3 regions of the Streptomyces sp. f51 genome follow, and region 2 is predicted to be linked to each of the others. Evidence: riboswitches for the same ligand, from Rfam matches in the RefSeq annotation. Region 2 holds a riboswitch; each other region holds the start of a gene.

Region 1 (10,450 bases), 1.5 Mb from region 2:
GGCCGTGGACGGTGATGACCCAGGTGTCGCGGACCGCGGGCACGAACCAGGCGGGCAGGGCTCCGAGTTCTCCGGGCACGTCGACGTCGGCGTGTTCGAGTCCGAGGGCGGACCCGGGGTCGCCGACGTACAGGTTGGGGGTGAGCCACACCTTGTCGCCGGGCTCCAGGGATCCGTGCGTGACGCGTTCCAGGGTGCGGACGACGGTGTCGGCGGTGTGGGGCACGGAGTTCTGGAGGGGGCCGACGACCGCGTGGGAGCCGTCGCCGGCGAGGCCGTAGGTTCCCGGGCGCCGGGAGGCGAGGGCCCTGGTGAGGGTGATCCCGCCCGACGTCGTCGCGTGCACGGTGAGCCGGGGCTCGGTGGGCAGGGGCTTGCCGGGCCTCGTCTTCAGCGCGGCGTCGCTGGCCAGCCGGCCCGCCGCCACGGAGGCCGCGCCCGCGGCTATGGCTACGGTGACGGCCGCTGCCGTGGCTCTTAGGGTGCGCACCCGACCAGTTTCCCGGGGTACCGGCCCATCGGCCAGCGGAGACGCCTCCAGGGGTGACGCCCGGCACTCGCGCGGGGGGCTCAGCCCTGTTGGCCGTAGCCCCTCAGCCGCTCTCCCGCGTCCGCCAGTTGCTCCGGTGAGAGCAGTGCGGGGGTGAGGCCGGGGACCGAGGAGGCCAGGAGCCAGACGCGGCACATCCATTCCAGCTGGGCCGTGCGGTCGTAGGCCTGGTCGAGCGAGGCCCCGTGGGCGATGGTGCCGTGGTTGCGGAGGAGGCAGGCGGTGCGGCCGTCCAGAGCCCTGAGCGTGTGCGCGGCCAGCTCCGGTGTGCCGTAGGCCGCGTAGGGGGCGACGCGGAGGGGGCCGCCCATGGCGGCCGCCATGTAGTGGACGAGCGGGAGTTCGGGGACGAGGAGCGAGACGGCCGTCGCGTGCGGCGCGTGGGTGTGGACGACGGCCCGTGCCTCCGTGCCGCGGTACACGGCGAGGTGCATCGGCAGTTCGCTGGTCGGGCGCAGTGTGCCGAGGACCTGCCCGCCGTCGAGGCCGACGCCGACGATGTCGTCGGGGGTGAGCCGGTCGTAGGGCACGCCCGTGGGGGTGACGAGGACGGTGGCGCCGACGCGGACCGAGACGTTGCCGGAGGTGCCGACGACCAGTCCGTCGGCGACCGTGCGGCGGGCCGTCGAGACCAGTTCGTCCCAGGCCCGCCGGAGGGTGTCCCGGTCCTCCGCCGGGGGCGGTTCGCCGGGGCCGCCCGTCGTCCGTCGGTGCTCGTGTCCGTCCCGCGCGTCCCGGTGCCGCTCAGTCATGACGCGATCCTGCCAGCCACGGCCTTCCGCGCACCCCGTACGGGCGGGCTCCGGGACGTATACGACCCGCCAAGAGCCCACGGTTGTATGTGATTTGAGTCACATCAGACCAACGGATCATCGACGTTGCCGAGGTCGGACATTTGCCGCGGATCACACCGCGTGGTCGACCCGCTACGGCGCCGGGGGCGCCCGAACACCCTCCGCCGGGCGACCCCTTCGGGCCTTCGGGCGGTGTGACGACGGCTACAACCTGGGCGTGACACGGATCTCGTCACCTGAACCCCCCTCAGACCGGGCCGCGGACCCCGGGCCCGGACCCCAAGCGGAGTACGGAATTCCGAATCCGTTCGAACCCACCGAACCCCGCCCCAACACAAGCGGAATGCCATTCCACCGTTCGGGACACCACGACGTCCGGCTCAGTTCATCTTCCGTTCACCCAGGTTGCCTACGGTCCACCTGCCACTGACGTCCAACAGAAGCCTGGGTAAATGGAACACATCACGCTCCTCCTCGGAATCGTGATCGTCACCGCTCTCGTGTTCGATTTCACGAACGGTTTCCACGACACCGCCAACGCGATGGCCACCACCATCTCGACCGGCGCACTCAAGCCCAAGGTCGCGGTGGCCATGTCCGCCGCCCTCAACCTTGTCGGCGCCTTCCTCTCCGTCGAGGTCGCCAACACGATCTCCAAGGGCCTCGTCGACGAGGCCGGCATCCGGCCGGAGGTGATCTTCGCCGCTCTGGTCGGCGCGATCCTCTGGAACCTGGTGACCTGGCTCGTCGGACTCCCGTCCAGCTCCTCGCACGCCCTCATGGGCGGCCTGGTCGGCGCCACCATCGCCTCCGCCGGTACCGGCGCCGTGCACGGTGACGTCCTGGTCGGCAAGGTGCTTCTGCCCGCCGTCGCCGCCCCGATCGTCGCCGGTCTGGCCGCCATGGTCGCCACCCGGCTGTCGTACAAGCTGAGCGGTGACACCGACACCAAGGCCACCAAGAAGGGGTACCGCGCCGGCCAGATAGCCTCCGCGGGCCTGGTCTCGCTGGCCCACGGCACCAACGACGCGCAGAAGACGATGGGCATCATCACCCTGGCCCTGGTCGCCGGTGGCGCCGTCGCTCCCGACTCCGACCCGCCGGTCTGGGTCATCCTCTCCGCCGGTCTCGCGATCGCGCTCGGCACCTACCTGGGCGGCTGGCGCATCATCCGCACGATGGGCAAGGGCCTGACCGACCTCCAGCCGCAGCAGGGCTTCGCCGCCCAGACCAGCGCGGCCACGGTCATCCTGGCCTCGTCGCACATCGGCTTCTCCCTCTCCACCACGCACTCGGTCTCCGGTTCCGTGATGGGCGCGGGCCTCGGCCGCAAGGGTGGCGTGGTCCGCTGGTCCACCGCGAAGCGCATGGTCGTCGCCTGGGTCCTCACCCTGCCCGCCGCCGCCCTGGTCGGCGCCGGCGCCGAATGGGTGACCGGTTTCGGCGCCTGGGGCACCGCGCTCGTGGCCGTCTTCCTGGTGGGCTCCAGCTTCGCGATCTGGCGCCGCTCGCGCCGCGAGGTGATCGACCACAACAACGTGAACGACGCCGAGGAGCCCGCGGGTGTGGTGACGCAGGCCATCGCCGCCGTCACCCCGCCCCCGGCCGGTTCCGTGGCCGAAGGCCTCACGGCCACCATCCCGGCTCCGGCCGAGCCCACGGCGAACCCGTCGGCCCAGTCCCGAGTGGCCTGAGACCAAAGGAAGCAACAGCATGAACATCGACTGGTCAGCCCTCGGGTCCGTCTTCGGGGTCAGCCTCGGAGTGACCGTGGCCCTCGTCGCCCTCTTCACCCTCGGCGTCGCCGGCCTCGCCAAGAAGGAGTCGGCCCAGGGCGGTTCCGCTGTCGCGGCGGCCACCGGCGCCTACGTCTGCTTCGCGGCCTGCGCCGCTGCGGTGGCGTACGGCATCTCCCTGATCATCACCAAGTAGCCCGCCACAGGGGCCTGTCGCGACGGCAGGCCCCGGCGGCCCGGAACCGGGCCGGGCCGAGCGGTACCGCGCGTGGGGTGCGGGACGGATCACCGTCCCGCACCCCACGCGTATGTGGGCCTGCGCACACTGTCCCTCCGCAGGTCAACAGCCAGTTGACGGCCGTTCGCACCCCGTGGTGGACTGCCGGAGCCAAGTACGGCGGCATGAGAGGAAGCCGGTGCGAATCCGGCGCGGTCCCGCCACTGTCATCGGGGAAGAAACTCCCCGGGAGCCAGGAACTCTCACCGCCGGTCTCGTCGAACCAGGGCGTGGACACCCTGAGTGAGGACATATCGCCATGCGCGGCTGCCCGTTGCCCGTTTCGCTGAGTACGAGGGTTCCGCTCCACCCCACGGCCGGCTGACCCCGTGCGTGCCGATCGCGTCTTCGCGTACGGCGCCGCCGCCGGCCTTCTCGGCGACCTGCTGCTCGGCGATCCCCGCCGAGGGCATCCGGTCGCCGCGTTCGGGCGGGCCGCCGCCGCCGTGGAGCGCGCACTGTGGCGGGACCACCGGGGGTGGGGCGCCCTGCACACCGCCGTCTGCGTGGGCGGTGCCACCGGACTCGCCGCGCTCGCGAGCCGCCGCGTACGCCCCTCGCGTACCGCCTCGATCGCCCTGACCGCGGCCGCCACCTGGTCCGTCGTCGGAGGGACCTCCCTCGGCCGTGAGGCGCGGGCCGTCGGCGGCGCGCTCGCGGCCGGTGACCTCGGCGCGGCCCGGGAGCGGCTGCCGCATCTGTGCGGACGCGACCCCCAGGCCCTGGACGCCGACGGGATCGCGCGCGCGGTCGTCGAGTCCGTCGCCGAGAACACCTCCGACGCCGTCGTCGGGGCCCTGTTCTGGGGCGCCGTCGCCGGTGTGCCCGGGCTCGTCGCCTTCCGCGCCGTGAACACCCTCGACGCCATGGTCGGGCACAAGTCCCCCCGCTACCGGCGCTACGGCTGGGCCTCCGCCCGGCTCGACGACGTCGCCGGCTGGCCGGGGGCCCGGCTGACCGCCGTCCTCGCGGCGGTGGCCGGATCCGACCCGCGCGGTGCCGTGCGCGCCTGGCGGACGGACGCCCGCAGGCATCCGAGTCCCAACGCCGGTCCCGTGGAGGCCTCGTTCGCCGGCGCGCTCGGCGTACGGCTCGGCGGCACCCTCTCGTACGGCGGACGGGTCGAGCACCGGCCCGTGCTCAACGGCACGGGGCGGGCCGTCCAGGTCCACGACATCGAACGGGCCGTACGGCTCTCCCGGCGGGTCGGCTGGCTCGCGCTCGGGGTGAGCGCCGCCGGCCGGATCCTGCTCACCGGAGCCGGACGGGCCCCGGTTCCGGTTCCGTCCACCAGGAAGGGGCGCACCGCATGAGCGGCGGGCTGCTGATCGCCGGGACCACCTCCGACGCGGGCAAGAGCGTCGTGACCGCCGGGATCTGCCGGTGGCTGGTGCGCCAGGGCGTCAAGGTCGCGCCCTTCAAGGCGCAGAACATGTCGCTGAACTCGTTCGTGACCCGCGAGGGCGCCGAGATCGGGCGCGCGCAGGCCATGCAGGCGCAGGCCGCCCGCGTGGAGCCGACCGCGCTGATGAACCCCGTGCTGCTCAAGCCCGGCGGCGACCGCACCAGTCAGGTCGTCCTGATGGGCAGGCCGGTGGGCGAGATGAGCGCGCGCGGGTTCTTCGGGACGCCCGGGGCCCTGACGGACCCCCCTCCGGGCAGCGCCCCGACCGGGGACCGGCTGCGCGGCGGGCACCGGGAGGGACTCCTCGCGACCGTCCTCGACTGTCTTGAGCGGTTGCGGGGCACGTATGACGCGGTGATCTGCGAGGGGGCCGGCAGTCCGGCCGAGATCAATCTGCGGCGTACCGACATCGTGAACATGGGGGTGGCGCGCAACGCGGGGCTTCCCGTGCTCGTCGTCGGCGACATCGACCGGGGCGGGGTGTTCGCCTCGTTCTTCGGGACGGTCGCGCTGCTGTCCCCCGAGGACCAGGCGCTCGTCGCCGGGTTCCTCGTCAACAAGTTCCGCGGGGACGTCAGCCTGCTGGAGCCGGGGCTCGACATGCTGCACGGCCTCACCGGGCGGCGCTCCTACGGCGTGCTGCCCTTTCAGCACGGGCTCGGCATCGACGAGGAGGACGGCCTGCGCGTCTCGCTGCGCGGGGCGGTCCGCGAGTCGGCGGTCTCCTCCCCCGTCGGCGAGGACGTCCTGCGGGTCGCCGTCTGCGCGGTCCCGCTGATGTCCAACTTCACCGACGTCGACGCGCTGGCCGCCGAACCCGGCGTCGTCGTGCGGTTCGTGGACCGGGCCGAGGAACTGGCCGACGCCGATCTCGTCGTCGTGCCCGGGACCCGGGGCACGGTCGGGGCGCTCCGGTGGCTGCGCGAGCGCGGCCTCGCGGACGCCATCGCGCGCCGGGCCGCCGAGGGGCGTCCCGTCCTCGGCGTCTGCGGCGGCTACCAACTCCTCGGCGAGCACATCGAGGACGACGTCGAGTCCCGCGCCGGCCGTGTCGACGGGCTCGGACTCCTGCCCGTACGCGTGCGGTTCGCGCGGGAGAAGACGCTGGCCCGTCCGGTCGGCGAGGCCCTCGGCGAGCGCGTCGAGGGGTACGAGATCCATCACGGCGTCGCCGAGGTCACCGGCGGCGAGACCTTCATGTCCGACGCCGCGGGAGCAGGTCTGGACGGCTGCCGGGTCGGCTCCGTCTGGGGCACGCACTGGCACGGCTCCCTGGAGTCGGACGGTTTCCGGCGGGCCTTCCTGCGCGAGGTGGCCGCCACCGCGGGCCGCCGCTTCGTGCCGGCCCCCGACACGTCGTTCGCGGCGCTGCGCGAGGAGCAGCTGGACCGGCTCGGCGACCTGATCGAAGAACACGCGGACACGGACGCGCTGTGGCGGCTCATCGAGTCCGGCGCGCCGCGAGGACTGCCCTTCATTCCACCGGGAGCACCCGCATGAGCACTGTGTTGTTGTTGTCGACCGCCGACACGGACCTGCTGGCCGCCCGCGCCAGCGGCGCCGCCTACCGGATCGGCAATCCGACCCGGGTGGACGTCACCGGCGAACTCCCCTCGCTGGTCGAGGGCGCGGACCTGGCCGTCGTACGGCTGCTCGGCGGGAAGCGGGCCTGGGAGGACGGTCTGGCCTTCCTGAAGGCGGCCGGGATCCCGACCGTGCTGCTGGGCGGCGAGTCCGTCCCGGACGCCGAGCTGATGGCCGAGTCGTCGGCGCCCGCGGGTGTGGTCGCGGAGGCGCTGCGCTATCTGGTCGAGGGCGGTCCCGCCAACCTCGGCGAGCTGGCCCGGTTCCTGTCCGACACCGTGCTGCTGACCGGCGAGGGCTTCGAGGAGCCGCACCGGACGGCCGAGTTCGGCGTGCACGGCGCGTTCGGGTACGCCGAGGGCCGGCCGACGGTCGGCGTGCTGTTCTACCGGGCGCACGAACTGTCCGGGAACACCGCCTTCGTGGACACCCTGTGCGAGGCGATCGAGGCGCGCGGCGCCAACGCCCTTCCCGTGTACTGCGGTTCGCTGCGCGGGGCCGACCCCGGCCTGTACGAGATCCTGGGGCGGGCGGACGCGATCGTCGCCACGGTCCTGGCCGCGGGCGGCACGCACGCCTCGCAGGCGTCGGCGGGCGGCGACGAGGAGGCCTGGGACATCGGGGCCCTCGCCGACCTCGACGTCCCGGTGCTCCAGGGGCTCTGCCTGACCTCGTCGAAGGCCGCCTGGGACGCCTCCGACGCCGCCCTGTCCCCCATGGACGCGGCGATGCAGGTCGCCATCCCTGAGTTCGACGGCCGTCTGATCACCGTGCCGTTCTCGTTCAAGGAACAGGGCCCCGACGACGTCCCCGTGTACGTCGCCGACCCCGAGCGGGCCGCCCGGGTCGCCGGAATCGCCCTGCGGCACGCGGAGTTGAAGCACAAGCCGAACGCGGAGAAGAAGCTCGGGATCGTCTTCACCGCCTACCCGACCAAGCACTCGCGGGTCGGCAACGCGGTCGGCCTCGACACCCCGGCCTCCGCGGTACGGGTCCTCGACGCGCTCCGGGACGCGGGCTACGCCCTCACCCAGTACCCGGACAACGGCGACGAGTTGATCCACCGGCTGATCGCGGCCGGCGGCCACGACGTGGAGTGGCTGACCGAGGAGCAGCTCGCCGCCGCTCCGGCGCGGGTGCCGCTCGCCGACTACCGTGCCTGGTTCGACACCCTCGACCCGGCGTTGCGCGAGGGCATGCTGGAGGCCTGGGGCGAGCCGCCGGGCTCGCTCTACGTCGACGGCGACGACATCGTGCTCGCCTGCCTGGAGTTCGGGAACGTCGTCGTGATGATCCAGCCGCCGCGCGGCTTCGGCGAGAACCCGATCGCGATCTACCACGACCCCGACATGCCGCCGTCGCACCACTACATGGCCGCCTACCGCTGGCTGGAGAACAGTTTCGGCGCGGACGCGGTCGTGCACATGGGCAAGCACGGCACCATGGAATGGCTGCCGGGCAAGGGGCTCGGGCTCAGCGGCGGCTGCGCGCCCGACGCCGTCCTCGGCGAACTCCCGCTGATCTACCCGTTCATCGTCAACGACCCCGGCGAGGGCACGCAGGCCAAGCGGCGCGGGCACGCCACCGTGGTGGACCACCTCGTGCCGCCGATGGCCCGCGCCGACACCTACGGCGACCTCGCCAAGCTGGAGCAGCTCCTCGACGAGTACGCGCTGGTCTCCGACCTGGACCCGACGAAGGCCCCGGCGGTGCGCGCGCAGATCTGGACCCTGGTCAAGGCGGCCGAGCTGCATCACGACCTGCATGTCGACGAGCAGCCGGACGACGGCGACTTCGACGAGTTCGTCATGCACATCGACGGCTATCTGTGCGAGATCAAGGACGTGCAGATCCGTGACGGCCTGCACATCCTGGGCGGCGGGCCGGAGGCCGAACCGCGGGTGAACCTGGTGCTCGCGGTGCTGCGCGCCTCGCAGGTGTGGGGCGGGGCGGCCAACGCGCTGCCCGGTCTGCGCGCCGCGCTCGCGGAGCATTTCGGCCTGGTGGAGAAGGAGTTGCTCGCCGAGCCGGGCGCCCCGGTCAAGGCGCCCGTCGAGCTGACGGACCTCGTGGAGGGCCCGGCCCGTTCGGCGGCCGACGCGATCGACCTGCTGGAGCAGCTGTGCCGCCGGGCGGCGCTCGGCATGGAGGAGCGCGGCTGGGACACGGCGGCCGTCCCGGCGCTCGTCCGGGAGGTCCTCGGTACCGAACTCCCGGACGCCGTCGCGGTCCTGGAGTTCGCCTGCCGCGAGGTCGTGCCGCGGCTCGCGCGGACGACGGACGAGATCGGGCACATCCTCAAGGCCCTGGACGGCGGTTACGTCCCGGCGGGCCCCTCGGGTTCACCGACCCGCGGGCTGGTCAACGTCCTGCCGACCGGCCGCAACTTCTACTCGGTCGACCCCAAGGCCATTCCCTCCCGGCTCAGTTGGGAGGTCGGGCAGTCCCTCGCGGACTCGCTCGTGCAGCGCTACCTCCAGGACACCGGCGACTATCCGACGTCCGTCGGGCTGACGGTGTGGGGCACCTCGGCCATGCGCACCCAGGGCGACGACATCGCGGAGATCCTCGCGCTGCTCGGCTGCCGCCCGGTGTGGGACGACGCCTCGCGGCGGGTCACCGGCTTCGAGATCGTCCCGCTCGACGAGCTCGGCCGCCCCCGCATCGACGTCACGGTCCGCATCTCCGGGTTCTTCCGGGACGCGTTCCCGCACGTGGTCGGGCTGCTTGACGACGCCGTGCGGACGGTCGCCGAGCTGGACGAGCCCGCCGACCGGAACTTCGTGCGCAGGCACGCCGACGAGGACACCGCCGAGCACGGCGACAGGCGGCGCGCGACGGCCCGTATCTTCGGCTCCAAGCCGGGCGCGTACGGCGCGGGTCTGCTGCCGCTGATCGACGCCCGCAACTGGCGCTCGGACGCCGACCTCGCCGAGGTCTACGCGGTGTGGGGCGGCTACGCCTATGGGCGCGGGCTCGACGGACGGGCCGCGCGCGGGGACATGGAGACGGCCTTCCGGCGGATCGCAGTGGCGGCGAAGAACGTCGACACCCGCGAGCACGATCTCGTCGACGCCGACGACTACTTCCAGTACCACGGCGGCATGGTCGCGATGGTCCGCCATCTCACCGGGTCCTCCCCCGAGGCGTACGTCGGGGACTCGGCCGTCCCCGACCAGGTGAAGACCCGCACGCTGGGCGAGGAGACGCACCGGGTCTTCCGGGCCCGGGTGGTCAACCCGCGCTGGATGGCCGCGATGCGCCGGCACGGCTACAAGGGCGCCTTCGAGATGGCGGCGACCGTGGACTACCTGTTCGGGTACGACGCCACCGCCGGGGTCGTGGACGACTGGATGTACGAGAAGCTCAGCGCGGAGTACGTCTTCGACGCGGAGAACCGGGACTTCATGAAGAAGTCCAACCCCTGGGCGCTGCGTGGGATCACCGAACGGCTGCTGGAGGCCGCCGACCGCGGGCTGTGGGCCGAGCCGGACGCGGACACGCTGGAACGGCTGCGCGCCACCTACCTGGAGCTCGAAGGCGACTTGGAGGGCGACGACCAGTGAGTACCCCGTTCCCGTTCACGGCGGTGGTCGGCCAGGACGACCTGCGGCTCGCGCTGCTGCTGAACGCCGTCTCGCCCGCCGTCGGCGGTGTGCTGGTGCGCGGCGAGAAGGGCACCGCCAAGTCGACGGCGGTGCGCGCCCTTTCGGCGCTGCTGCCGGAGGTGGCGGTCGTGCCCGGCTGCCGGTTCTCCTGCGATCCGGCCGCCCCCGACCCGGCGTGCCCGGACGGTCCGCACGAGGCGCACGCGGCGGGCACCGGCGCGCAACGCCCGGCCCGCATGGTCGAGTTGCCGGTCGGCGCCTCCGAGGACCGGCTGGTGGGCGCCCTGGACATCGAGCGGGCGCTCGCCGAGGGCGTGAAGGCCTTCGAGCCCGGACTGCTGGCCGACGCGCACCGCGGCATCCTCTACGTCGACGAGGTCAACCTGCTCCACGACCACTTGGTCGACCTGCTGCTGGACGCGGCCGCGATGGGCGCCTCGTACGTGGAACGCGAGGGCGTCTCCGTACGGCACGCGGCGCGGTTCCTGCTCGTGGG
Region 2 (10,450 bases):
TACACCTCGCAGCGGATGCCGCGCTACAACTCCATCTCCATCTCCGGGTACCACATCCAGGAGGCGGGCGCGACGGCCGACCTGGAGCTGGCGTACACCCTCGCGGACGGTGTGGAGTACATCCGGGCGGGGCGCGAGGCGGGCCTGGACGTGGACGCGTTCGCGCCGCGGCTCTCGTTCTTCTGGGCGATCGGCATGAACTTCTTCATGGAGATCGCCAAGATGCGGGCGGCGCGCCTGCTGTGGGCCAAGATGGTCCGCCAGTTCGACCCGAAGAACTCCAAGTCCCTCTCCCTGCGGACCCATTCGCAGACGTCGGGCTGGTCGCTGACCGCGCAGGACGTGTTCAACAACGTCACGCGTACGTGTGTGGAGGCCATGGCCGCGACCCAGGGGCACACCCAGTCGCTGCACACCAACGCCCTCGACGAGGCGCTGGCCCTGCCCACCGACTTCTCCGCGAGGATCGCCCGCAACACGCAGCTGCTGATCCAGCAGGAGTCCGGCACGACCCGGGTCATCGACCCGTGGGGCGGCAGCGCGTACATCGAGAAGCTGACCTACGACCTCGCCCGGCGTGCCTGGCAGCACATCGAGGAGGTCGAGGCGGCGGGCGGCATGGCGCAGGCCATCGACGCCGGTATCCCCAAGCTGCGCATCGAGGAGGCGGCGGCCCGCACCCAGGCCCGCATCGACTCGGGGCGCCAGCCGGTCATCGGCGTCAACAAGTACCGCGTGGAGACCGACGAGCAGATCGACGTCCTCAAGGTCGACAACTCCTCCGTGCGCACGCAGCAGATCGAGAAGCTGCGCCGGCTGCGGGCCGAGCGCGACGGCCGGGCGGTCCAGGAGGCGCTGGAGGACCTGACGCGGGCGGCGGCCGGTGAGGGCAACCTGCTGGAGCTGGCGGTGCGCGCGGCCCGCGCGAAGGCCACCGTCGGCGAGATCTCCGACGCGCTGGAGAAGGTGTACGGGCGGCACGCGGGCCAGATCCGTACGATCTCCGGGGTGTACCGCAACGAGGCAGGGGAGTCCCCGTCCGTGGACCGTACCCGCACGCTGGTGGACGCGTTCGAGGAGGCCGAGGGCCGGCGCCCGCGCATCCTGGTCGCCAAGATGGGCCAGGACGGTCACGACCGCGGCCAGAAGGTGATCGCGACGGCCTTCGCCGACCTCGGTTTCGACGTCGACGTCGGCCCGCTGTTCCAGACGCCGGGCGAGGTGGCCCGGCAGGCGGTCGAGGCGGACGTGCACATCGTGGGCGTCTCGTCGCTGGCCGCCGGACACCTCACCCTCGTACCGGCGCTGCGCGAGGAGCTGGCGGCCGAGGGGCGTGAGGACATCATGATCGTGGTCGGCGGGGTGATCCCGCCGCAGGACGTGCCGACGCTGCTGGAGATGGGCGCCGCGGCGGTCTTCCCGCCCGGGACGGTGATCCCGGACGCGGCGTACGACCTCGTCCAGCGGCTCTCTGCCGACCTCGGGCACGACCTGTGATCGAACTCGACACCTATGTCAAGGGTGTGCTCGACGGGAAGCGGGCGCTCGTCGCCCGCGCCATCACGCTCGTCGAGTCCACCCGGCCCCAGCACCGGGCGCTGGCACAGGAGTTGCTGACCGAGCTGCTCCCGTACAGCGGTCAGGCGCGGCGGATCGGTGTCAGCGGGGTGCCGGGTGTCGGCAAGTCGACGTTCATCGACGCGTTCGGCACGATGCTGACCTCGCTCGGACACCGGGTCGCGGTGCTCGCCGTCGACCCGTCCTCCAGCCGTACGGGCGGCTCGATCCTCGGCGACAAGACGCGGATGGAGCGGCTCGCCGTGGACCCGGCCGCGTTCATCCGGCCCTCCCCCACGGCCGGGACGCTCGGCGGGGTGGCGAAGGCGACCCGCGAGTCGATCGTGGTGATGGAGGCGGCCGGCTACGACGTGGTGCTGGTGGAGACGGTCGGCGTCGGACAGTCCGAGACCGCGGTCGCCAACATGGTCGACTCCTTCCTGCTGTTGACGCTGGCCCGTACCGGGGACCAGTTGCAGGGCATCAAGAAGGGTGTCCTGGAGCTGGCGGACGTGATCGCCGTCAACAAGGCGGACGGCCCGCACCAGCGGGACGCGCAGTCCGCCGCCCGTGAACTGGCGGGCGCGCTGCGGCTGATGCACGGCAAGGACGCCGTCTGGACGCCGCCGGTGCTCAGTTGCAGCGCCCGGGAGGCGGCAGGTCTCGACACCGTCTGGGACCGGCTTGAGCAGCACCGGAAGCTGCTCGACTCGACCGGCGCGCTCGCCGGGAAGCGGCGCGACCAGCAGGTGGACTGGACCTGGACCATGGTCCGGGACGAGCTCCTGGGCCGTCTGCACGCCGATCGGGCGGTACGGGCCGTCGCTCCCGATCTCGAACGGCAGGTCCGCGAGGGCGGGTTGACGGCGACGCTCGCGGCGGAGCGGATTCTGAAGGTCTTCGGCGGCGAGAGCCGCTGACTCGAACGGCGGTGGCGGGGCAGGTCGGAGCCCGGCCACCGCTCGGACCCGCGGTCGCGGGCCGGACACCGCACCCGTGCTCCGGCCCCGCCCGCCGCGGCGCCGGGTGACCGCTCGAACGGTCCCCGAAGCGGCCGCGGCCGCCGGGCGCACCGCACCTCATGAACACGGGCCGCCCGGCCGCCGTACACAGGAGCACCGGAAACCTTCCGGTGCTCCCACTCTTTGGCCCTCAGGCGTCTCGCCCCCGGGCCTTCGAGCCGGACGGTCGTTGCTATCGGGCGAGGTGCAGACGGTGCCGAGAACCAGAGTGGGATCAGCACGGGCGCGGTACGTCAATACGTATGCCGCGCGTGTTCAGGACGCGTTCAGGTTGACCTTGTCAAGGTTCGACAGAGATCAAATCCCCCACACACCGCAGGAGCACCCTTTTGATGACGCAGTCCGTGATGAAGAAGCTGCCCGAGGTGACTCTGGCCTTCTGGATCATGAAGATCGCCGCGACGACCCTGGGTGAGACGGCGGGTGACCTGTTCGCCCAGACCCTCAAGCTCGGCTACTTCGTGACCACGATCATCCTGTTCCTGCTGTTCGTCGTGACACTGGTCGTCCAGCTCAGGTCCCGCCGGTACAACCCGTTCTTCTACTGGACCGTGATCCTGTCGACCAGCATGGCCGGCACCACGATGTCCGACTTCATGAACCGCGACGCCAGCGCCAAGTACCTCTCGGGCGGCGCCACTTCGCTCGGCTGGGGCCCGCAGGGGCTCGGTCTGGGCTACCCCGAGGGCGCGGCCATCCTGATCTCGCTCCTCCTGGCGATCTTCCTCGCCTGGAAACTGAGCGGGATGACCTTCCAGATCCGGGACATCGTCACCTTCCGCGGCGAGGCCCTGTTCTGGTCGGCGATCCTCGTCTCCAACACCCTCGGCACGTCGATGGGCGACTTCCTCTCCGACAGCTCCGGCCTCGGCTATCTGGGCGGGGCGCTGCTCGTCACGGGGCTGCTGGCGGTGCTCGTCGCGCTGATGAGGGTTCCGTCGGTGTCGAACGTCCTGCTGTTCTGGATCGCGTTCGTCCTCACCCGCCCGCTCGGCGCGACGGCCGGCGACTTCCTCACCAAGCCGCTCGCCAAGGGCGGACTCGACCTCGGCACCGCGGGCTCGTCGGCCGTGCTGCTCGTCGTCCTGTTCGGCCTCATGGCCTACGCGCAGGTCCAGGAGCGCCGGGGTGCCGAGCCCGGTCCGGAGGCGGAGGCGGTCCGGCAGGAGGCCGGCAGCCGGTGAGACCGGCCTCGGGCCCGTCTCCGCGGGCATGACGTGAAAGAGCCCCTCGGACGGTTCCGAGGGGCTCTCTCACGTACTGGAGGACTCAGCCCGCAGTCGGAACCGTTCGCCCGGAGGCGACGGCCGCGGGCTTGGGGTTGAGCATGCGTTCGGCCAACTCGCCGAAGACCAGGCCGAATCCGGCCCACAGGACGGTCTGGATGGCCAGGGCGGAGAGCCTGAACCGCCACAGCAGGGTGGCCGGGAAGTCCTTCGGCACCTCGTTGATGACGGGCAGGAACGCGTAGGCCAGGCCGATCGCGACGGCGAAGGCGGCGACCGCGGTGACGGTGGCGTACCAGGTGCCGAGGCTCGGGGCGAGGCGCTTGCCGAGGATGGTGGCACCCACCGCGAGGAGCACGCTGAGGACCATCATCAGGAAGTACAGGGCGGTCCGCTTGCCGATGGTGTCGGGGTCGCCCACCGACGGCGGGTTGGCCGGGTACTTCAGGAACGGCACGACGTACACGGCCAGGAGCGCGGTCCCCGACAGCAGGAGCGCGGTCGCGCGCGGGCCGAAGCGGCCCACGCGGCCGAGCGCGAAGCAGTAGGCGAGGGCCGCGATGCCGCCGAAGGAGACGCCGTAGACGAGGACGCCGGTGGCGAGACCCGCGGTGGACTGGAGGCTGCGGGAGACGAGTTCGACCTCGTGCCCGTGTGCGTGGGAGTGGGCCTCCTCGAAGCCGATGGCGCTGTCGACGGTCGGTTCACCGAGCAAGTAGGCGACGACCAGGGCGAGTACACCGGCCGCCAGGCCGGCGAGCATGCCGCGCACGAGCAGGTTTCTTACCGTTGCGGAGTTCATGATGAGCGCTCTCCCTCGCGTCAGTGGCAGGGGAAGCCGAGCAGGTGGCGGGCGTCGTGGACCCACTCGTGGACGTCCTCGCCGGAGACGACGGAGGTGGCGCCCTGTTCGGCGCCGACGAAGTACAGAAGGACCAGCATCAGGATGCCGAAGAAGACCGCCCAGGGGACGATCGCACCGATCGGCAGCTTGGCGGGGAGAGCGGAAGGGGTGGCTGTCGGCGGAGCGACGGTCTGCGCCATGGCAGGACCTCCTCGGGAGTTCGCGTCCCATCTCGGTGGTGCACAGGATGTCGTCTACGGGTCTGACTCACGCGGCGCCCGGTGTGGCCGGGCGTCGCGCTCACAGTGGCGCGACCGTGCCGGATTTCCGCCGGCTTCCGTCTTGACGTCATCGATATCGCACCGACCGTACCGTGTGCCGCGCGGCTGGCCAAGACCGCGCCAACCGGGGTGATCTTCCTCTCGTCCCAGGTGACGGGTCCCCGCCGACCGTCAGAAGCCGCCGTCGGACAGCCCGAGTTCACGCTCGCCGAGCGGGGCGAAGAAGCGCTCGACGTCGGCGTCGGTGACCTCGTCGAGGGTGGCAGGGGACCAGCGCGGCCGACGGTCCTTGTCGATGATCTGGGCGCGGACGCCCTCCACCAGGTCGGGGGCGGACAGGGCCGCGCAGGACACCCGGTACTCCTGGTTCAGCACCGCCTCCAGGGATCCGAGCCTCCGGGCCCGGCGCACGGCGGTCAGGGTGACCTTCAGGGCGGTGGGCGACTTGCCGAGCAGGATCTCCGCCGTCTCCTTGGCCTCCGGGTCCCCGGCCGCGAGCAGTCGGCGGATGATCTCCTCGACCGTGGCGGCGCCGTAGCAGGCGTCGATCCACTCGCGCCGCTCCCCGAGCCCCGCCGGGGGCGCGGGCCGCGTGTGCGCGGCCAGTGCCTCCGCCACGGGCCGGTCCGCGAGGTCGGACATCAGCCGCGGCAGCGCGGCGGAGGGCACGTAGTGGTCGGCCAGTCCGCACAGGATCGCGTCCCCGGCACCGATCGAGGCGCCGGTCAGGGCGAGATGGGTGCCGAGTTCACCCGGGGCCAGGCCGAGCAGCCGGGTGCCGCCGACGTCGGGGACGAATCCGATGCCGGTCTCCGGCATGGCGACGCGCGAGCGTTCGGTGACGATGCGGACGCCGCCGTGCGCGGAGATCCCGACGCCGCCGCCCATGACGATGCCGTCCATGACCGCCACGTAGGGCTTGGGGTAGCGCGCGATCCGGGCGTTGAGGTGGTACTCGTCCCGCCAGAACGCGGCGGAGGCGGTGCCGTCCCCGTCCCGCGCGTCGTCGTGGACGACCCGGATGTCTCCGCCCGCGCACAGCCCGCGCTCCCCCGCGCCGGATACGACGACGATGTCGACGGCGGGGTCGTGCTCCCAGACGGTGAGCGCCTCGTCGATCCGGCGCACCATCGCGTGGTTGAGGGCGTTCAGCGCACGGGGCCGGTTGAGGGTGAGGTGGGCGGCCCGTCCGTCGGTGCGGAGCAGGACGGAGTCCTCGGCGCCCGGCGCCCCGGTGCCGTTCACTGGGACGCCTCCGCCGGACGGCCGGCCACGATGACGCGCATGATCTCGGTGGTTCCTTCCACGGTCGGTTCGATCCCGCCGGTCACGGCGATCTCCCCGCTACGGTACCCACCGGGCGACCGGGCCCCGTCCCGTCAGGCCTCCTCGCCCTCCCCGAGCGCGTACAGGCGCGGCAGGTTGACCACGATCGCCTCCTGGGTGCTGCGGGCGATCACGACGACGGCCTCCTCTTCGGAATCCGGGTTCTCCTCGCGGTGCGGAACGAACGGCGGCACGAAGATGTAGTCACCGGGCGAGGTGCGCAGGCGTACCTCCTCGGGCCCGTCCCCCGAGTCGTCGACGAAGACGAACTCGGGGTGCCCGCTCACCACGTGGATCGCGGTCTCGGACTCTCCGTGGTGATGGTCCGAGGACGCGGTGGAGGGGGCGACGTGGGTCTGGCCCATCCACAGCTTCTCGGATCCGACGGTGGTGCCGCTGACGGCGGCGAATCGGCGCATGCCTCCCGTCTGCGCCGTGTCGCCGTCGAGGGCGTCGGCGCGGATGTGGTGCAGACGGGCGCGCAGAGGGCGTCCGGACTGCGCTGCGGCGTCCGGGAGATGGGGGTGGAAACCTTCGCCTGGGGTCGTGGGCGGCTCGCTCATGGACGGGGACGCTAGAGCGGCCCGGAAAAGGATGTCAAGAGGTGTCCATTGCCATTCACCTGCGGCAATGTTCCCGCAATGTATGCGGGGAAGCGATGGAGACCCGGTCGGCGGACGCCGCCGTGTCAGGCATCATGTGCGCATGCATATCTCCGCGAAGGCGGACTACGCCACGCGGGCCCTGCTGGAGCTCGCCCGCGAACCGGCCCGCCCGCTCACCTGCGAGTCCATGGCCTCCTCACAGCACGTTCCGTTCCGGTTCCTCAAGTCCGTGGTGGGCGAGTTGCGCCGGGCAGGACTGGTACGCAGCCAGCGTGGTTGCGAGGGCGGGTACTGGCTCGGCCGGCCCGCCGACGAGATCACCCTGCTGGACGTCGTACGCGCCGTGGACGGTGAGCTGATCACCTTGCGGGGCGAGCCACTGGCCGGGCTCGACTACCCGGGGCCCGCCTCCGGACTCCCCGGGATATGGCGCCGTATCGAGGCCGACGCGGCGGCGGTGCTGGGCGGGACGACGCTCGCCGCGCTGCTGCCCGCCGGCGCGGCCGGGCGGATGGACCGGGAGGGAGCCGCGTGAACCGCGCCCCGGGCGGGACGGCGCCCGAGGCGGACGCCGGGGACATGGTGGAGGTCGTGGAGTACACCGACCCGCTGTGTCCCTGGGCCTGGGGATCGGAGCCGGTGTTCCGCGGGCTGCGCGCCGCGCTGGCCGGCCGGGTCCGCTGGCGGCGCGTGTACTGCGTCCTGTTCGAGGACGACGACGACCCGCCGCCCGACCCCGCCGCGGAGACCGCCTGGTACGCGCGGTACGTCGAGGACGTCGGCGCCCACACGGGGGCCCCGCGGGCGCGGCGGCTGAGCCGGGTCGCGGCGAGTTCCTGGCCCTCCTCGCTGGCGGCCAAGGCCGCGGAGCGGCAGGGCGAGGAAGTGGCCGAGCGGGTGCTGCGGCGGCTGCGGGAGAGCGTGTTCGTACGGGGTGAACCGGCGGACACGGCGGCGCTGGCACTGTCCGCGGTCCGGGGCGTGCCCGGCCTCGACCATGGGCGGCTCGCGGCCGACGCGGCGTCAACGGCCGTACGGGAAGCGGTACTCGCCGACCGGGCCGAGGCGCGCCGACCGGTCGCCGAGGTCCTGTCGGTGCGCGGCGGCTCGCCGCATCCCGGCGCCGCGAAGGAGACCGCCGAGGGCGGGCACCGCTACGCGCTGCCGACGCTCCTGGTGCGCGCTCCCGGAGGTCATCGCGTCGTCCCCGGCTGGCGGCCGTACGAGGAGTACGCGGCGGCGTTCGAGGAGTTGAGCCCCGTGCTGCCGACGAGGCCCGCGCGGCCGGCGGCGGAGGAGGCGCTCGCGCGGTACCGGAGCCTGACCGGCCCCGAGGCGGCGGTCCTGAGCGACGGTCCGTGGCCTCCCCGGGACGCCGTGCGCGTCGAGACCGGCAACGGCCCGCTGTGGCTGCACCCGGACGAGGCCGCCGTACACCCGGCGCGCGACGGCGACGCTCCCGCGGCACCCTGAGGGCCCTCCGGCGGACGGCCCGACGCTCTTCCCGCCGACGGGCGGTCCGACGGTCCTCACGCGGCGGTCGGGCGTGGCGGACGATCCGGTGGTCTTCCCGCCGACGGGCGGCCGACGGTCCTCGCGCGGCGGTCGGGCCGTGGCGGACGACTCGGTGGTCTTCCCGTCGGCCGGCGGCCGTCGCGACCGGGTGGGGCGCATCCCCGCGTCCCCGCGGCCTTCTGATCAGCGGTCAGCACCCGTCCCGCCCAATGAGACACCAATTGGTGTCCATTGACAGCCGTCGAGAACCGGCCCCAGGATGTGCACCATGCTCACGACGCACCCCGGCGTGGTGTGCCGCTACGTGGACCTGCGGCGCACTTCCAGCGCTCTCTGTCGCTGACCGCCTGCCGACCACGGCCTCCAGGCGCCTGACTCCCGTCCCGCCGGTACCGGCCCTCCGCCGTACCGACGTGCGGTCGCCGTCATCGCGCGCCGCCCTCTCGGCGTTCCTCCGCCTCTCCTCCCCCAGTCTCCCGGCTCGCCCCACGGCCTGCCGACGCCCTCTGCCCTGACACGGCATGCCTCCGTGTGCGCCCAAGCACGCACAGGCATGCCCGGCGCCGGGCTGCGCGTCGCCCGCCGTCGGAGTCCGCCGTCCTTCGCTCCCCCCCCGTCGCCCCGGCGTGGGCGGGAGCTCTCGCAGAAAGCGAACCGATGTCCGGACGCATCACGCCCCGCACCTCCACAGTGGCATCCCGTTCCTCCCGGCGCCCCGGTCGGCTCCGCGCGGCCGCCCTGGGAACCGCCCTCGCCTCCGTGCTCGTCCCCGCGCTGAGCGCCTGCGGCGGCGAGGCCGCGTCGGCCACCGGCTCCGCCGCGCTGAAGTGGACCTCCTCCTACTTCCCCGCCCACTGGGACCCGGTCGTCAGCGGCAGCGGCGCCCAGTTCCGTGAACTCGCCCTGGTATACGTCTCGTTGACGCGGACGGACGAGCACGGCAAGGCGGTCCCGGACCTCGCGAAGAGCTGGGACTACAACGCGGCAGGCGATGTCATCACCTTCCATCTGCGCCCGCACCTCACGTTCAGCGACGGCACACCGGTCGACGCCGCCGCCGTCAAGGCAGCCATCGAGCGGGCCAAGAAGCAGAAGAACTCCGCCCTGTTCGGCGATCTGACCTCCATCAAGTCGGTGGACGCCCAGGGTCTCGACACCGTGATCCACCTGAGCCAGGTCGACTACCAGATCCCCCAACTGCTGGGCGAGCGCGTCCTCCAGATCGCCAGCCCCAAGGCCGCGGCGTCGCCCGAGAAGCTGGACCAGAGCCCGGTCGGCGCGGGCCCGTTCGTCGTCACCCAACTCGTCCCGGGCACCAAGGCGGTGCTGAAGAAGAACCCGGACTACTGGGACGCCAAGAACATCCACATCGACCGTGTCGAGCTGAGCTCCGCCCCGGACGCCTCCACCGTCGTCTCCGGACTCCAGACCGGCGTCTACAACTTCGCCGACATCGCGCCCAGTCAGGCCGACGCGGCCAAGAAGGCCGGACTCGACGTCTTCGTGCAGCCCGGCTTCAACGCCTCCAACCTCAGCCTCAACACCAACAAGGCGCCGTTCGACAACGACAAGGTCGTCGACGCGGTCCGCTACGCGGTGAACCGTCAGGAGTTCGTCGACAAGCTGACGTTCGGCTACGGCTCGGCGACCGACCAGCCGTTCCCCAAGGGCTACGTCGCCTACGACCCGCAGTCCGAGAACGCGTACCCCTACGACCCCGCGAAGGCCAAGAAGCTGCTGAGCGAGGCCGGTTACAAGGCGGGCGCCCTCAAGCTCAACCTGGTCATCCCGGCCGAGGACCCCCAGGCCGAGATCGTGCAGGCGCAGTTGGCGAAGGTCGGCGTCAAGGTCACGATCAAGATAGACAAGAACTGGGCCACCCCGTTCTTCGCCAAGGACCTGACGTTCTCGCTGTACGGCACCACCGGGCGTGACTCCGCGGCGCAGACCCTGACCGCGCACTTCGGCCCCAACGGTCCGCTCAACCTCAGCTCCCCCTACGAGCCGTCCGGCTTCGAGGCGGCCATCGCCAAGGTGCGCAGGACCCCGCTGGACTCGCCGGACTACGCGAAGG
Region 3 (10,450 bases), 4.9 Mb from region 2:
CCGAGCATCTCGGTGTTGCCCATCTCGACCACGTCCGGCGCCTTGTCGGTGGCGAGGACCGCGTCGAGCTTGGTGTTCTTGTCCGGCCAGCCGTAGTACTCGTGCTTGATCTTGATGCCGGGGTGCTTCGCCTCGATCGCCGAGTCGGCCTGCTTGACCAGCTCGGGCCAGTTGTTCTGCGCGTCGACCGTGAGCCAGACCGTCAGCTCCTTGGCGTCCGCGCCCTTGTCCGACCCCCCGGACTTGTTGTCGTTCCCGCACGCCGCGACGGAGAACATCATGCCCGCGATACCGATCGCGGCTATCAGCTTGCGCTTCACGCCACCCTCCTCAGGGATGCCACAAACCCCCCTGCTCCCCCGCGGTGACATAAGCCGTGTACCGCCCGTGGGGCCGGGACTGGACCAATGGTGTAGACCAGTACCCGGAGCTTGGCCTAGACCTAGGGGGGTGTCAAGGGTGTGTAAGCCCGTCCAGTCGGCCGTTATGGGACCTACATATGCAAGGACCTTTAAGTAGCCAAGCGGCACAAAATACGGCCGAGTTCGCGGCCTGCGAAGGAACCGCTCACGGACCGTGCACGGCGGCTCCGGTCCCACGGTCTGCGCGCGATGGACTAGACCAACGAGTGCGCCGACGGTATATAGAGGGGATCACGGAGCGTGCGGGGAACACGCGAACAGCAAGCCGTGCCACGATGTGAGCCGTGGCCGACGACATGGCGGTCGCATCGGCATCCGGAGCCGGGAAGGCAGAGCATGAGCACCGACGTCAGCAGTGCGGAGAACGAGGGTGGGGCGCCCATCCGTACCGCGCGCGTGCCCAAGTACTACCGCCTCAAGAAGCATCTGCTCGACATGACGGACACGCTGCCGCCCGGTACGCCGGTGCCGCCGGAGCGGACCCTCGCCGCCGAGTTCGACACCTCGCGGACCACGGTGCGGCAGGCCCTCCAGGAGCTGGTCGTCGAGGGCCGGCTCGAACGCATCCAGGGCAAGGGCACCTTCGTCGCCAAGCCGAAGGTCTCCCAGGCGCTCCAACTGACCTCGTACACCGAGGACATGCGCGCCCAGGGCCTCGAACCCACCTCGCAGCTCCTGGACATCGGCTACATCACCGCGGACGACGCACTCGCCGGGCTGCTCGACATCTCCGCCGGCGGACGCGTACTGCGCATCGAGCGGCTGCGCCTGGCGAGCGGCGAGCCCATGGCCATCGAGACGACCCACCTCTCGGCCAAACGCTTCCCGGCCCTGCGCAGGTCGCTGGTCAAGTACACCTCGCTCTACACCGCGCTCGCCGAGGTGTACGACGTCCACCTCGCCGAGGCCGAGGAGACCATCGAGACCTCGCTGGCGACCCCGCGCGAGGCCGGGCTGCTCGGCACGGACGTGGGCCTGCCCATGCTGATGCTCTCCCGCCACTCGCTGGACCGGCAGGGCGAGCCGGTGGAATGGGTGCGCTCGGTGTACCGCGGCGACCGGTACAAGTTCGTCGCCCGCCTCAAGCGCCCGCAGGACTGAGCGGTACGGAGCACTCCGCGGGCACGGGGCACACCCCCGTGCCCGACACGAACCCTCCACACCCGCCGCCGCGCTGCGGTGTTCCCTAAAGCCTGACCGTCCCCTAGATTGCCTGCGCGTTACCCAGGTGATCGATGAGGGGACGGAGACGACCTGTGTCAGACCTGCCCGAAGTGAAACCACCGGTGGTGACACCGGTGCGTGTGGTGATCGGCCTGTGCCTGCTCGCGCCCTTCGTGGCGATGCTGTGGGTCGGCTCCTACACGAAGACCGACCCGGCGTTCATCGGTATCCCGTTCTTCTACTGGTACCAAATACTGTGGGTGCCCCTCTCCACGCTGCTGACCGTGACCGCGTACCAGCTGTGGCGGCGTGACCAGCGGGCCCGCACCTCCGCGAAGGAGGGTGCGGAAGCATGAAAGACGGTGTGAACGGCGTCGCTCTCGGCGTCTTCATCTTCTTCTTCCTGGCCGTCACGGCCATGGGCTTCCTGGCCGCGCGCTGGCGCAGGGCCGCCGACGAGCACACGCTCGACGAATGGGGCCTGGGCGGACGGTCCTTCGGCACCTGGGTGACCTGGTTCCTGCTCGGCGGCGACCTGTACACCGCGTACACCTTCGTCGCCGTGCCGGCCGCGGTCTACGCGGCGGGCGCGGCCGGCTTCTTCGCCGTGCCGTACACGATCCTGGTCTATCCGCTGATCTTCACCTTCCTGCCCCGCCTGTGGTCGGTCTCGCACCGGCACGGCTATGTGACGACCTCGGACTTCGTGCGCGGCCGCTTCGGCTCCAAGGGCCTGTCCCTGGCCGTGGCCGTCACCGGCATCCTCGCGACCATGCCGTACATCGCGCTCCAACTCGTCGGCATCCAGGCCGTCCTGGACGTGATGGGCGTGGGCGGCGGCGCGTCCTCCAACTGGTTCGTCAAGGATCTGCCGCTGCTCATCGCGTTCGGTGTGCTGGCCGCGTACACCTACTCCTCGGGGCTGCGGGCGCCCGCACTGATCGCGTTCGTGAAGGACACGCTGATCTACATCGTGATCGCGGTGGCGATCATCTACATCCCGATCAAGCTCGGCGGCTTCGACGAGATCTTCAAGGCGGCGGGCGCCAAGTACACGGCCGCGGGCGCCGGCGGGCTCGTCCCCGCCGAGGCGGGCCAGTGGACGTACGCCACCCTCGCGCTCGGTTCGGCGCTCGCGCTGTTCATGTATCCGCACTCGGTCACCGCGACGCTGTCCGGCCGCAGCAGGGAGGTGATCCGCCGCAACACCACGATCCTGCCGCTGTATTCGCTGATGCTGGGCCTGCTCGCCCTGCTCGGGTTCATGGCGATCGCCGCCGGGGTGAAGGTCACCAACGGCCAGCTGGCCATCCCCCAGCTCTTCGAGAACATGTTCCCCGACTGGTTCGCGGGTGTCGCGTTCGCCGCCATCGGCATCGGCGCGCTCGTCCCCGCGGCCATCATGTCGATCGCGGCCGCGAATCTCTTCACCCGCAACATCTACAAGGACTTCATCAATCCGGCCGCGACCCCTCGGCAGGAGACCAGGGTCTCCAAGCTGGTCTCGCTCCTGGTGAAGGTGGGCGCCCTGGTCTTCGTCCTGACGATGGACAAGACCGTGGCGATCGACTTCCAGCTGCTGGGCGGCATCTGGATCCTCCAGACGTTCCCCTCGCTGGTCGGCGGTCTCTTCACCCGCTGGTTCCACCGCTGGGCGCTGCTGGGCGGCTGGGCGGTCGGCATGCTCTACGGCACGATCGCCGCCTACGGAGTGGCCTCCCCGACCCAGGCGCACTTCGGCGGCAGCGCGAAGGACATCCCCGGCATCGGGGAGATCGGTTACATCGGCCTGACGGCGTTCGTCCTGAACGCGGCCGTGGCCGTGGTCCTCACCTTCGTCCTCAGGGCGCTCAAGGCCCCGGAGGGCGTCGACGAGACCTCCCCCGGGGACTACACGGCCGACGTGGGCGATGTGGGCGTCGAGACCGAACTCCCGCCGGCGACGGCGGACGCGAGCCACTAGAGGACACCGGTACCGGCCCGCGGGGCCGGGTCCCACGTCAACCGCGAGCGACGGGCCGCCGGAGGAAAACCGGCGGCCCGTCGCCGTGCCGGTCGGGCACACTCGCCCGCATGGACATCGTCATCCGGCCGGCGCGGCCCGAGGAGTACCCCGTCATCGGCGAGATCACGGCCCGGGCCTATCTCGGGGACGGGCTGCTCGACTTCGGGGAGAGCGACGCGTACCTCGGAAGGCTGCGGGACGTCGAGAGCCGGGCGGCCGTCGCCGAGGTGCTCGCGGCCGTCGAGGGGGACCGGGTGCTCGGCAGTGTGACCTTCGTTGCGGACTCCGGGCCCATGGCCGACTTCGCGCGCCCCGGGGAGGCCGAGATCCGGATGCTGGCGGTCGCGCGCGAGGCGCGCGGCCGGGGCGCGGGCGAGGCCCTCGTGCGCGCCTGCGTCGCGCGGGCACGGGCCCTGGAGGGCTGCACGCGGCTCGTGCTGTCCACCCAGCGCACCATGCGCGGCGCCCACCGCCTCTACGAGCGCGTCGGCTTCACCCGTACCCCGGACCGCGACTGGAACCCCCTTCCGGAGCTCGACGACATCCGGCTGCTCACCTACGAGTTGGCGTTCCGGCACGCTGCGTAGCGCTCTTGGATGTCGAGCGGACACAACATGTGGGGGCAGTCCCGAAGCCCGGCACAAGATGTATGCTCATGGTCGCTGTCGCCGCAGGGGAATCCGGTGCGAATCCGGAACTGTCCCGCAACGGTGTACTTGTGCGTGTTCGCGTCTGCGTGTGCCCGTACTCGCGTCAGTCCGAGGACCTGCCGACAGCGCGCCCCGGCCGTCCGGCCCGGGTGCCGATGACGTCCGGGCCTCGCGGAATGGGCCGGTGGACGCGGTGCGCTGCTGCCCGAAAGCGCTCCCGTGTGCCCCCTGCCCGCCCGTGAGGCCCCGTGCCGAGCGAGGAGAGCCCCACGTGACCATCGCGCCAGCCGATCCGGCTTCAGTGACCGCGCAGCAGGCCCCGGTGGAGACCGACGGTCCCGGAACCGTGCTGCTGCGGACCCTGACGGATCTGACCGCCGACCTCCCCGACGCCGACCCCGGCCGGGTCGCCGCCGCGGCGCTGCGGGGCCGGTCCGCCCGTGCCGACGAGGCCGAGCTGCGCGAACTGGCCACCGAGGCGGCCGCGGGCCTCATCTCCGAGGACCCCGCCTACTCGCGGCTCGCCGCCCGGCTGCTCGCGGTCACCATCGCCGCGGAGGCCGCCTCCCAGGGCGTCACCACCTTCTCCGAGTCGGTCGCCGTCGGCCACCGCGAGGGCCTGATCGCCGACCGTACGGCCGCGTTCGTGGAGCTGCACACGGACCGCCTCGACACGCTGATCGACACCGAGGGCGACGACCGCTTCGGCTACTTCGGACTGCGCACGCTGCACAGCCGCTACCTGCTCCGGCACCCGATCACCCGCAAGGTCGTCGAGACCCCCCAGCACTTCATGCTGCGGGTGGCCTCCGGTCTCGCGGAGGACGACACCGTCCGCTCGGTGGACGAGGTCGCCGCGCTCTACCGGCTCATGAGCCGCCTCGACTACCTGCCCTCCTCCCCCACGCTCTTCAACTCCGGTACGCGGCACCCCCAGATGTCGTCCTGCTACCTCCTCGACTCCCCGCTGGACGAGCTGGACTCCATCTACGACCGCTACCACCAGGTGGCTCGGCTGTCGAAGCACGCCGGCGGCATCGGCCTGTCGTACTCCCGTATCCGCAGCCGCGGTTCGCTGATCCGCGGCACCAACGGGCACTCCAACGGCATCGTCCCGTTCCTGAAGACGCTCGACGCCTCGGTGGCCGCGGTGAACCAGGGCGGCCGGCGCAAGGGCGCGGCCGCGGTCTACCTGGAGACCTGGCACTCCGACATCGAGGAGTTCCTGGAGCTGCGCGACAACACCGGTGAGGACGCCCGGCGTACGCACAACCTAAACCTCGCGCACTGGATCCCGGACGAGTTCATGCGCCGGGTGAACGAGGACGGCGTCTGGTCGCTGTTCTCCCCCGCCGACGTGCCGGAGCTGGTCGACCTGTGGGGCGACGAGTTCGACGCGGCCTACCGCAAGGCCGAGGAGGCGGGCCTCGCCCGCAAGACGATCCCGGCCCGCGACCTCTACGGCCGCATGATGCGCACCCTCGCGCAGACCGGCAACGGCTGGATGACCTTCAAGGACGCCGCCAACCGGACCGCCAACCAGACGGCGGAGCCTGGCCACACGGTCCACTCCTCGAACCTGTGCACCGAGATCCTGGAGGTCACGGACGACGGCGAGACGGCGGTCTGCAACCTGGGCTCGGTCAACCTCGGCGCGTTCGTGACCGGCGGGGACATCGACTGGGAGCGGCTCGATCAGACCGTGCGCACCGCGGTGACCTTCCTCGACCGCGTGGTGGACATCAACTTCTACCCCACCGAGCAGGCGGGCCGCTCCAACGCCAAGTGGCGCCCGGTCGGCCTCGGCGCGATGGGCCTTCAGGACGTCTTCTTCAAGCTGCGGATCCCCTTCGACTCGCCCGAGGCCCGCGCGCTGTCCACCCGGATCGCCGAGCGGATCATGCTCGCCTCGTACGAGGCCTCCGCGGACCTCGCCGAGCGCAACGGTCCGCTCCCGGCCTGGGAGAAGACCCGTACCGCCCGCGGCGTGCTGCACCCGGACCACTTCGACGTCGAGCTGAACTGGCCGGAGCGCTGGGCGGCCCTGCGGCAGCGGATCGCCGAGGTCGGCATGCGCAACTCGCTGCTGCTCGCCATCGCGCCGACCGCCACCATCGCGTCCATCGCGGGCGTGTACGAGTGCATCGAGCCGCAGGTGTCGAACCTGTTCAAGCGCGAGACGCTGTCGGGTGAGTTCCTCCAGGTCAACTCGTACCTGGTGGCCGAGCTGAAGGCGCTCGGCGTGTGGGACGCGCAGACCCGTGAGGCGCTGCGCGAGTCCAGCGGCTCGGTGCAGGGCTTCACCTGGGTCCCGCAGGACGTCCGCGACCTGTACCGCACGGCGTGGGAGATCCCGCAGCGCGGTCTGATCGACATGGCCGCCGCCCGCACCCCCTTCCTGGACCAGGCCCAGTCGCTGAACCTGTTCCTGGAGACGCCGACCATCGGCAAGCTCTCCTCGATGTACTCCTACGCCTGGAAGGCGGGCCTGAAGACGACGTACTACCTGCGTTCGCGCCCGGCGACGCGCATCGCCCGCGCGGCCCAGGCGCAGGCGCGCCCCGAGACCGTCATCCCCGTCCAGCAGGCCGCCGACCCCGACGCCGTCGCCTGCTCCCTTGAGAACCCCGAGTCCTGCGAGGCCTGCCAGTAATGAGCTCAACCGAGAAGAACCTGCTCGACCCGGGCTTCGAACTCACCCTGCGTCCCATGCGCTACCCGGACTTCTACGAGCGCTACCGGGACGCGATCAAGAACACCTGGACCGTCGAGGAGGTCGACCTCCACTCGGACGTGGCCGACCTCGCGAAGCTGACGCCGGGCGAGCAGCACATGATCGGCCGGCTGGTCGCGTTCTTCGCGACGGGCGACTCGATCGTGGCGAACAACCTGGTGCTGACGCTGTACAAGCACATCAACTCCCCCGAGGCGCGGCTGTATCTGAGCCGTCAGCTCTTCGAGGAGGCGGTGCACGTCCAGTTCTATCTGACGCTGCTCGACACCTACCTTCCCGACCCCGAGGACCGCTCGGCGGCCTTCGACGCGGTCGAGAACATCCCCTCCATCCGCGAGAAGGCGCAGTTCTGCTTCAAGTGGATGGACTCGGTGGAGAAGCTGGACCGGCTGGAGACCAAGGCGGACCGCCGCCGCTTCCTGCTGAACCTGATCTGCTTCGCCGCGTGCATCGAGGGGCTCTTCTTCTACGGGGCGTTCGCGTACGTCTACTGGTTCCGCAGCCGGGGTCTGCTGCACGGCCTGGCGACGGGCACCAACTGGGTGTTCCGCGACGAGACGATGCACATGAGCTTCGCCTTCGAGGTCGTCGACACCGTCCGCAAGGAGGAGCCGGAGCTCTTCGACGACCTGCTCCAGGAGCAGGTGACCGACATGCTGCGCGAGGCCGTCGAGGCCGAGCTCCAGTTCGGCCGTGACCTGTGCGGCGAGGGCCTGCCGGGCATGAACACCGACTCGATGCGGCAGTACCTGGAGTGCGTGGCGGACCAGCGCCTCCAGCGGCTGGGCTTCGCCCCGGTGTACGGCTCCGAGAACCCGTTCTCGTTCATGGAGCTCCAGGGTGTCCAGGAACTGACCAACTTCTTCGAGCGCCGGCCCTCCGCGTACCAGGTCGCGGTGGAGGGCACCGTCGACTTCGACGAGGACTTCTGACGGCCGCGGTCGCCCTGACCGTTCGTCACCGGTGAAAGCCGGGCCGCCTGTTGCGGCCCGGCTTTCGTCACGTACTGCCCCCGCGCCTCCAATCGCCGTGCCAATCCCCTCCCATCAAGCGGCAAAGTTCTTCCGGCACGGCTGTTCGCACCTCGTTCCCCCCGGCTACGTTCTGGCCGTCCCGTCACGCCACGCACCGAGGGCACACCGGGACGACTGATTTGGCATGCCCATGACGTGTCTCTCCACGTTCACGCTACGCGCGTCACGGGCGTGCCGATTCAGAGCGCCGAGAACCCCACTTCCGGCCCTGGCACCGCGAACGGCCTCACCCGGGCCGAAGCGGCACCGGCCTCGAACCGATGGAGGCGACACCCCCATGCGTTCCCAGCGCCCGATACCCGCCGGCAGACCGGCCCGGAGCCTGCGAAGACTCCTCACCACCGCCCTCCCCGCCCTGGCGCTCGGCCTGGCCGGGTTCACCGCGGCCCCGCCCGCGAGCGCGCAGCCCGCGCCGGCCCCCCACGTATCGCGCACCACCCAGAACGCCCGGGCCCTCACCGACCCCTCCCGGCAGACGGTCCACGCGACCGGCAGGGCCGGCCAGAAGGTCGCGACCAAGCACCTGTGCGCCGAGGCGTCCAAGCCCGGCCAGATGTCCTGCTTCGCCCAGCGCCGTACCGACATCGCGCAGAAGCTCGCGGCGAAGGTCTCCCCCGACGCCGCCGCCGCGGTGTCCGGCCTCAGCCCGGCCAACCTGCACAGCGCCTACAACCTGCCCTCGACGGGCGGCTCCGGCATGACGGTCGCCGTGGTCGACGCCTACAACGACCCCAACGCGGCCTCCGACCTGGCCACCTACCGCTCGCAGTACGGGCTGTCCGCCTGCACCGTGGCGAGCGGCTGCTTCAAGCAGGTCAGCCAGACGGGCTCGACCACCTCGCTGCCGACGAACGACACCGGCTGGGCGGGTGAGGAGGCGCTCGACATCGACATGGTCAGCGCCGTCTGCCCCAACTGCAACATCATCCTCGTCGAGGCGAGCTCCGCGAACGACTCCGACCTCGGCATCGCGGAGAACGAGGCGGTCGCGCTGGGCGCGAAGTTCGTCTCCAACAGCTGGGGCGGCTCCGAGTCCTCCTCGCAGACCAGCGAGGACACCTCGTACTTCAAGCACCCGGGTGTCGCCATCACCGTCTCCTCGGGCGACTCCGCCTACGGCGCCGAGTACCCGGCGACCTCCCAGTACGTGACCGCCGTCGGCGGAACCGCGCTGAGCACCTCCTCCGGCACCCGCGGCTGGACCGAGTCGGTCTGGAAGACCAGCAGCACCGAGGGCACCGGCTCGGGCTGCTCCGCCTACGACGCCAAGCCCGCCTGGCAGACCGACACCGGCTGCACCAAGCGCATGGAGGCCGACGTCTCCGCGGTGGCCGACCCCGCCACCGGCGTGGCGGTCTACGACACCTACGGCGGCTCCGGCTGGGCGGTCTACGGCGGCACCAGCGCCTCCTCGCCCATCATCGCGGGCGTGTACGCGCTCGCCGGCACCCCCGGCTCCAGCGACTACCCGGCGAAGTACCCCTACTCCCACACCTCGAACCTGTACGACGTGACCAGCGGCAACAACGGCTCCTGCTCCACGTCGTACTTCTGCACCGCGGGCACCGGCTACGACGGCCCGACCGGCTGGGGCACCCCCAACGGCACGGCCGCCTTCACCTCGGGCACCAGCACCGGCAACACCGTGACCGTCACCAACCCGGGCAGCCAGTCCACGGCCACCGGCGGCTCGGCGAGCCTCCAGATCTCGGCGAGCGACAGCGCGGGCGCGACCCTCACCTACAGCGCCACCGGACTGCCGACCGGTCTGTCGATCAGCAGCTCGACCGGTCTGATCTCCGGCACCGCGAGCACCGCGGGCACCTACGCGGTCACCGTCACGGCGAAGGACAGCACGGGCGCCTCCGGTTCGGCCTCGTTCACCTGGACCGTCAGCACCTCGGGCGGCGGCACCTGCACCTCGGCGCAGCTGCTCGGCAACCAGGGCTTCGAGTCCGGCGCCACCGTGTGGAGCGAGACCAGCGGTGTCATCACCAATGACACCGGCGAGGCCACGCACGCCGGCTCCTACGACGCCTGGCTCGACGGGTACGGCTCGACCCACACCGACACGCTGTCCCAGTCGGTGACCGTCCCCAGCGGCTGCAAGGCCACGTTCACCTTCTACCTGCACATCGACACGGCCGAGACCAGCACCAGCACGGCCTACGACAAGCTCACCGTCACCGCGGGCTCCACCACGCTCGCGACCTACTCCAACCTCAACAAGGCGACGGGCTACGCGCAGAAGAGCTTCGACCTGTCCTCCTTCGCCGGTTCGACCGTCACGCTGAAGTTCAGCGGCGTCGAGGACTCCTCGCTCCAGACCAGCTTCGTCGTGGACGACACCGCCCTGACGACCAGCTGACGCACGCGGGGGCCCCGGTCGCGATGGCGGCCGGGGCCCTTTCGCGCGCGGGGACGGATCCTGATGGGCCGGT

Evidence for each region. Region 2 has a riboswitch for cobalamin ahead of WJM95_RS00105 (CbtB-domain containing protein). Riboswitches for the same ligand answer to the same signal wherever they lie in the genome.
Region 1: linked by a shared signal. The riboswitch ahead of WJM95_RS06690 (cobalamin biosynthesis protein) and the one ahead of WJM95_RS00105 (CbtB-domain containing protein) in region 2 are both predicted to bind cobalamin.
Region 3: linked by a shared signal. The riboswitch ahead of WJM95_RS21710 (ribonucleoside-diphosphate reductase subunit alpha) and the one ahead of WJM95_RS00105 (CbtB-domain containing protein) in region 2 are both predicted to bind cobalamin.

Annotation. Positions count from the first base shown of each region.
Region 1 covers NZ_CP149798.1:1,485,050-1,495,499, forward strand. The annotation lists gene WJM95_RS06670 (alpha/beta fold hydrolase) at 1-490, opposite strand, end outside; gene WJM95_RS06675 (class II aldolase/adducin family protein) at 571-1,302, opposite strand; gene WJM95_RS06680 (inorganic phosphate transporter) at 1,797-3,038, shown strand; gene WJM95_RS06685 (hypothetical protein) at 3,058-3,276, shown strand; cobalamin riboswitch at 3,438-3,581, shown strand; gene WJM95_RS06690 (cobalamin biosynthesis protein) at 3,687-4,670, shown strand; gene WJM95_RS06695 (cobyric acid synthase) at 4,667-6,262, shown strand; gene cobN (cobaltochelatase subunit CobN) at 6,259-9,912, shown strand; gene WJM95_RS06705 (putative cobaltochelatase) at 9,909-10,450, shown strand, end outside.
Region 2 covers NZ_CP149798.1:23,051-33,500, forward strand. The annotation lists gene scpA (methylmalonyl-CoA mutase) at 1-1,497, shown strand, start outside; gene meaB (methylmalonyl Co-A mutase-associated GTPase MeaB) at 1,494-2,477, shown strand; gene WJM95_RS00095 (hypothetical protein) at 2,912-3,763, shown strand; gene WJM95_RS00100 (CbtA family protein) at 3,849-4,607, opposite strand; gene WJM95_RS00105 (CbtB-domain containing protein) at 4,628-4,849, opposite strand; cobalamin riboswitch at 4,887-5,031, opposite strand; gene WJM95_RS00110 (enoyl-CoA hydratase/isomerase family protein) at 5,102-6,175, opposite strand; gene WJM95_RS00115 (cupin domain-containing protein) at 6,310-6,819, opposite strand; gene WJM95_RS00120 (Rrf2 family transcriptional regulator) at 6,962-7,396, shown strand; gene WJM95_RS00125 (DsbA family protein) at 7,441-8,334, shown strand; gene WJM95_RS00130 (ABC transporter substrate-binding protein) at 9,034-10,450, shown strand, end outside.
Region 3 covers NZ_CP149798.1:4,950,430-4,960,879, reverse strand. The annotation lists gene WJM95_RS21735 (extracellular solute-binding protein) at 1-320, opposite strand, end outside; gene WJM95_RS21730 (GntR family transcriptional regulator) at 759-1,523, shown strand; gene WJM95_RS21725 (DUF3311 domain-containing protein) at 1,679-1,942, shown strand; gene WJM95_RS21720 (sodium:solute symporter family protein) at 1,939-3,549, shown strand; gene WJM95_RS21715 (GNAT family N-acetyltransferase) at 3,660-4,178, shown strand; cobalamin riboswitch at 4,231-4,380, shown strand; gene WJM95_RS21710 (ribonucleoside-diphosphate reductase subunit alpha) at 4,513-6,894, shown strand; gene WJM95_RS21705 (ribonucleotide-diphosphate reductase subunit beta) at 6,894-7,907, shown strand; gene WJM95_RS21700 (putative Ig domain-containing protein) at 8,287-10,377, shown strand.